Leptothrix cholodnii SP-6: one gene and its partner. The protein of the gene in region 1 binds, or shares a complex with, the protein of each later gene. Links are inferred from orthologs where the notes say so. Each region holds a gene or a part of one and is shown in the gene's direction. Other genes may lie near its edges. The genes, in order: pmbA and tldD.

Region 1 (3,285 bases):
AAGGCGGCGCTGATGCCGGCTTCTTCATCCGGGATCAGGCGTGTCACCCAGGTGATCGGGTTGAGCAGCGCGCGCGCCAGCCATTCCTGCAGCGCCGGCAGGCCCTTGTCGACGTAGACCCCGGCGCTGGCGCGGTCGCTGACCGAGACCAGGCCGATGCGCACCGGCTCGATGGGGTTGTCCTGGCTGGCGTCACTCATCCTCGTCTCCTTCGTCGCCCTCGGCTTCGGTGGCCGCGCGTTCGGCCGCCGCGAGCGTGCTGCGCACATGCTGGAACAGATCGCGGTAGGCCCGGCCCTTGCGCTCGGTCGGGCCGTCGTGCGGCAGCGCCACGTGGGCCTGCTCTTCCTTGCGGGCGTTGCGGATCAGCGCGCGCAGCGCCTGGCTGTCGGTCTGCGGGTGGGCGGCCAGCCATTCGGTCAGCGCGCCGTCGTCGCGCACCAGACGGTCGCGCCAGCGTTCGGCCTCGTGCAGCGCCAGCGTCTCGCGTGCGCCAGGCACGCGGAACGACGCCACCGCCTCGCGCAGCGGCTCCGGGTCGATCAATCGCATGATCTTGCCGACGTACTGCAACTGCCGGCGCTTGCCTTCGTGCGAGCGGGTGCGGCGCATCTCCTCGAGCGCATCGCGCAGCCGCTCGGGCATGTCGATCGCGGCCAGGCGCTGCGGCGGCAGCTCCAGCAGGTCGCGGCCGAGGGCCTGCAGATCGTGCGATTCCTTCTTCAGCCGGGTCTTGCTGGGGCGCTCGCCTTCGTCGCCGAACGCGTCCGCGTGGTCGCCGCTGTCGCCGTTGTCGCGGGGGTCGGGATGGCCCGACTCGGGGTCTGGAATGTCTTGGGGTCGCATGGTGAGTGGGGCGGCGCGCCCGGCCGTAAGGGCGGCGCGCCGGCCTGAAAGCTGCGCAGGGGTGCGACGGCTATGATACGAGCGACCCTTTCAAAGGCCCTTTTGCAGACCCGGGCGCAGCCCTGCCGAGCGGCCCTCAGGCCGCCTCCAGACGCACCGGGCAGCCACTTTCGCGGCCCCGTCCGCGAGCCACCCCGAGCGTCCATGACCACCCTCGACAGCGCCGCTTCTTCGTCCTCGTCCTCGTCCGCGTCGACGTCCAACACCACTTCGAGCCAGGGTTTCGCCTACAGCCGCGAGCAGTTCCAGCAACTGGTCGAAGACTCGCTGGCGCTGGCCCGCGAGCTCGGTGCCAGCGACGCCGGTGTCGAGGTCTCCGAAGGCGCCGGACTGTCGGTGTCGGTGCGCAAGGGCGAGATCGAGAACGTCGAGCGCAACCGCGACAAGGCGATCGGCGTGACGGTCTACATCGGCCAGCGCCGCGGCAACGCCAGCACCTCCGATTTCGCCCCCGCCGCCTTGCGCCAGACCGTGCAGGCGGCCTACGACATCGCCCGCTTCACCGCCGAGGACAGCGCCGCCGGCCTGCCCGACGCCGCCGACCTGGCGCTGGGTGACGCCGCGGTGCGTGACCTCGGGCTGTTCCATCCTTGGGCGATCGACGCCCAGACCGCCAGCGAGATCGCGCTGCGCTGCGAGGCCGCGGCGCTGTCGGTCGACAAGCGCATCACCAATTCCGAGGGCGCGGCGGTGTCGGCCCAGCAGTCGCACTTCTTTGCCGGCAACAGCCGTGGTTTCCGCGGCGGCTATTCGAGTTCGCGCCATTCGCTGTCGGTCTCGCCGATCGCCGGGCGCGGCCGCGACATGCAGCGCGACGCCTGGTACAGCTCGATGCGCGATGCGCTCGACCTGAGCTCGCCCGAATCGGTCGGCCGCTACGCCGCCGAGCGGGCGCTGTCGCGCCTGAAGTCGCGCAAGATCAAGACCTGCGAGGTGCCGGTGCTGTTCGAGGCGCCGGTGGCCGCCGGCCTGCTGGGTGCCTACGTCAACGGCACCAGCGGCGGCTCGCTCTACCGCAAGGCGAGCTTCCTGCAGGACAGCCTCGGCCAGGCGATCTTCCCGAGCCACATCGACGTGCGCGAGGATCCGCACATCCCCAAGGGCAAGGGCAGCGCGCCGTTCGACGACGAAGGCGTGCTGACGCGCGCGCGCACCGTGGTCGAGGCCGGCGTCACGCTCGGTTATTTCCTGTCGAGCTATTCGGCGCGCAAGCTCGGCATGCACACCACCGGCCACGCCGGCGGCTCGCAGAACCTGACGCTGACCAGCCGCCTGACGCGTCGCGGCGACGACCTGCCGGCGATGCTGCGCAAGCTGCACCGCGGCCTGTTCGTGGTCGAGCTGATGGGCCAGGGCGTCAACTACGTGACGGGCGACTACTCGCGTGGCGCGGCGGGTTTCTGGGTCGAGAACGGCGAGATCGCCTTCCCGGTCGAGGAGATCACCATCGCCGGCAATCTGCGCGACATGCTGGCCCGGATCGTCGCGGTCGGCGCCGACACCTACAACGCCGGCAGCAAGACGATGGGCTCGGTGCTGGTCGAGCGCATGACCATCGCCGGGCACTGAGCCGTTGCACTTTCACCTACGCAGTCTTGCGCAGGGGAAAGCACCCGGCCGGGTGGCCGATGGTGTTTTCTAGAATCATTCGATACGTTCCCCCCCCCGACAGGATCAGGAGTCTTTGCATGCAACGTCGTTCCTTCGTTCGCCAGGCCGGTATCGCCGGTGTTCTCGCCGCGGGTGCCGCACCGGCAATCGTCAATGCGCAAGCCAACATCCGCTGGCGCCTGGCGTCGAGCTTCCCGAAGTCGCTGGACACCATCTACGGCGCCGCCGACGAGTTCTCCAAGAAGGTGTCCGAGCTGTCGGGCGGCAAGTTCCAGATCTCGGTGCACAGCGGCGGTGAGCTGATGCCCGCGTTCGGCGTGGTCGACGGCGTCCAGAACGGCACGGTCGAGGTGGCGCACACGGTGCCCTATTACTTCTTCGGCAAGGACGAGACCTTCGCGCTCGGCGCTTGCGTGCCGTTCGGCCTCAACAGCCGTCAGATGACCGCCTGGATGCTCGAAGGCAACGGCCTGAAGCTGATGCGCGAGTTCTACGCGCAATACAACATGATCAACTTCCTGGGCGGCAACACCGGCGCCCAGATGGGCGGCTGGTTCCGCAAGCCGCTGACCTCGATGGCCGACATGAAGGGCCTGAAGTTCCGCATCGGCGGTTTCGCCGGCAAGGTGCTCGAGCGCCTGGGCGGCGTGCCGCAGAACATCCCCGGTGGCGAGATCTACCAGGCGCTCGAAAAGGGCACCATCGACGCGGCCGAATGGATCGGCCCCTATGACGACCAGAAGCTCGGCTTCAACAAGGTGGCGCCTC
Region 2 (3,265 bases), 310 kb from region 1 along the record:
CCTCACCGTGCCGACCGGCACGAACCCCTTTGTACGGGTGCGGATCACGCCAGCGGCAGATCGTCCGGTGGGCGGCTGGGACGTCGTCGAGATCAAGTCGCAGCGCAGCCGAGCGCTCGATCAGCGTGGCCGCTCGCGTGTCGAGGTCCAGGGTTATGTCGAGTCGGCCACCGTCGGTGCTACCAGCACGGTGCTGGTGATCAACGGCGTCGACGTGATCGTCGCAGACAGCCCCGCCGTCGAGTTCGATGACGGCGCCACCTACGACGGACTGGCGACCACCACGAGCGTCGTCGAGGTCAAGGGCTCGATCAACGACGCCGGTCAACTGGTGGCAACCAAGGTCGAACTCAGCGACGAGGCCGAGCGCGAGTTCCACGTGCGGCCCAACGAGGTATCGGCCGTCACGGCGACGACGTTCACGGTGTCCAAGGCCAACACCGATCCGTTGGTCGTCGAATTCGATGCCGGCGACTTCGACCGTGCCACGGCTGCGGACATCGGCAACAGCATCCTGGAGATCAAGGGCAACATCGACCGCACCACGGGCCGCCTGATCGCCACGCGCATCAAGCGCGACGACTGAGTTTCTCCCCGGTTGCGGTCTCGCTCGTTCCGGTCCTTCGGGGCCGGCAGGCAGAACCGTTTCGAGTGCCGGCAAGCCCCCCGAGCTGGCCTCACACCCCCACGCTTTGTCGTGGGGTTTTTTTTGCCTGCGCCACCCGGGCCCGCTGCCTAGAATGAAGCCATGATTTCCCGCGAACCCACCCTCGAACGCCTGGTCACAGCCCGTCAACTGCTGCTGGAGCCCTTCGGTCTGACCGATGCCAGCCTCACGCAGGCGCTCAACACGGTCGCGGCCCACAAGGTCGACGATGCCGACCTCTACTTCCAGTACACCCGCAGCGAGGGCTGGAGCCTGGAAGAGGGCATCGTCAAGAGCGGCAGCTTCAGCATCGACCAGGGCGTGGGCGTGCGTGCCGTGGTGGGCGAGAAGACGGCGTTTGCCTATTCGGACGACATCTCCGAGGCCGCCTTGCTCGATGCCGCACGCACCGTGCGCACCATCGCCTCGGCCGGCCTGAGCCGGCGCGTCAAGCTGGATGTGCCGCAGCAGGTGGCCGGCAGTCGCACGCTCTACGCCAACATGGACCCGATTGCCACGCTCGACAGCGCGCAGAAGGTGGCGCTGCTGGAGCGGGTCGAGAAACTCGCCCGCGCCAAGGACCCGCGCGTGGTGCAGGTGATGGCCGGTCTGGCCGCCGAGTACGACGTGGTGCTGGTGGCACGCGCCGACGGCACGCTGGCCGCCGACGTGCGCCCGCTGGTGCGCCTGTCGGTCACGGTGATCGCCGAGCAGAACGGCCGCCGCGAGGTCGGTTCGTCGGGTGGCGGCGGGCGCTTCGGCTTCGGCTATTTCCAGGACGACGTGATGTCGCGCTACGTCGACCTGGCGGTGCACGCCGCGCTCACCAACCTCGAGAGCCGCCCCGCGCCGGCCGGCGAGATGACGGTGGTGCTGGGTTCGGGCTGGCCCGGCATCCTGCTGCACGAGGCGGTCGGCCACGGGCTGGAAGGCGACTTCAACCGCAAGGGTTCGAGCACCTTCTCCGGCCGCATCGGCCAGCGCGTGGCAGCCAAGGGCGTGACGGTGCTCGACGACGGCACCATCGCCGATCGCCGCGGCTCGCTCAACGTCGACGACGAGGGCCACGCCACGCAGCGCAACGTGCTGATCGAGGACGGCATCCTCAAGGGCTACATCCAGGACTCGCTCAACGCCCGCCTGATGAAGACCGCGCCCACCGGCAACGGCCGGCGCGAGAGCTACGCCCATGTGCCGATGCCGCGCATGACCAACACCTACATGCTGGCCGGCGACAAGACGCCCGAGGAGATCATCGCCAGCATCGACCGCGGCCTCTACGCCAGCAACTTCGGCGGCGGCCAGGTCGACATCACGAGCGGCAAGTTCGTGTTCTCGGCCAGCGAAGCGTATTGGGTCGAGAAGGGCAAGATCCTCTACCCGGTCAAGGGCGCGACGCTGATCGGCAACGGCCCCGAGGCGATGATGCGGGTGTCGATGATCGGCAACGACATGGCGCTCGACCCGGGCGTGGGTACCTGCGGCAAGGACGGCCAGAGCGTGCCGGTGGGCGTGGGCCAGCCGACGCTGCGCATCGACGGCATCACCGTCGGCGGCACGGCCTGAGTGCGGCACGGGCGCCACAGCATCGGGGCACCCCCGATGGCATCGTCAGGGCGCCGTGCTAGATTCCAGCTCATGTCTCGTTTTGCGTTCTTCTTTTCGTACTTTTGGTTCTCGCACCGCACCGGCGGAGGAGAGGCCTGAGCGTACGCAAGACAGCACGCCAGACACCTTCAAAGACCGCCGGATGCCCCGGCGGTTTTTTTTTGCCTCGTCGATTCGTTCTTTCCGTTTTCAACTGACCTGGACCCGCACATGAACGCCAAGCACAGCCCCCACGCCGCCGATCATTGGCCTGCACCCGTGGACAAGACCTCGCAGACCGATGACGAAAGGATTGTTGACGTGGTGCCATTGCCTCCCCCCGAACACCTGATCCGCTTCTTCCCGATCAGCGGAACGCCGGTCGAGACCCTGATCGGCCAGACCCGCCACACCATCCGCGAGATCCTGCATGGCCGCGACGACCGCCTGCTGGTGATCATCGGCCCGTGCTCGATCCACGACCCCGCCGCCGCGCTCGAATACGCCCGCCGCCTGCTGCCGTTGCGCCAGAAATACGCCGGCACGCTGGAGGTGGTGATGCGCGTGTACTTCGAGAAACCGCGCACCACGGTCGGCTGGAAGGGCCTGATCAACGACCCGTACCTCGATGAGAGCTACCGCATCGACGAGGGCCTGCGCATCGCGCGTCAGCTGCTGCTCGACATCAACCGCCTGGGCATGCCCGCCGGCAGCGAGTTCCTCGACACCATCAGCCCGCAGTACATCGGCGATCTGATCGCCTGGGGCGCGATCGGCGCGCGCACCACCGAGAGCCAGGTGCACCGCGAACTGGCCTCGGGCCTGTCGGCGCCGATCGGCTTCAAGAACGGCACCGACGGCAACATCAAGATCGCCACCGATGCGATCCAGGCTGCCGCCGGCGCGCACCATTTCCTGTCGGTGCACAAGAACGGCCAGGTGTCGATCGTCGAGACCCGCGGCAACAAGGATTGCCACGTCATCCTGCGCGGTGGCAAGGCGCCCAACTACGACGCCGAGAGTGTCGCCGCC

What was found.
Region 2: the proteins of pmbA (region 1) and tldD are in contact, whole or in part, in a solved structure (PDB 5NJ9), measured with the Escherichia coli proteins. The link is inferred for Leptothrix cholodnii SP-6 from one-to-one orthologs.

The regions. Positions count from the first base shown.
Region 1 is NC_010524.1:1,307,258-1,310,542, forward strand. What follows is about bases 293-3,262. They hold pmbA (metalloprotease PmbA), read left to right. Parts: upstream 293-1,050; coding sequence 1,051-2,475; downstream 2,476-3,262. Other genes in these bases: yjgA (ribosome biogenesis factor YjgA), read right to left, coding at 293-846; LCHO_RS06110 (TRAP transporter substrate-binding protein), read left to right, coding at 2,595-3,262. Also shown: mog (molybdopterin adenylyltransferase), read right to left, coding at 1-200; more of yjgA, read right to left, coding at 193-292; more of LCHO_RS06110, read left to right, coding at 3,263-3,285.
Region 2 is NC_010524.1:1,001,714-1,004,978, forward strand. The notes cover bases 31-2,980. They hold tldD (metalloprotease TldD), read left to right. Parts: upstream 31-748; coding sequence 749-2,212; downstream 2,213-2,980. Other genes in these bases: LCHO_RS23625 (DUF5666 domain-containing protein), read left to right, coding at 31-586; LCHO_RS04700 (3-deoxy-7-phosphoheptulonate synthase), read left to right, coding at 2,465-2,980. In the rest of the region: more of LCHO_RS23625, read left to right, coding at 1-30; more of LCHO_RS04700, read left to right, coding at 2,981-3,265. UniProt on the Escherichia coli protein: Metalloprotease involved in CcdA degradation. Suppresses the inhibitory activity of the carbon storage regulator (CsrA).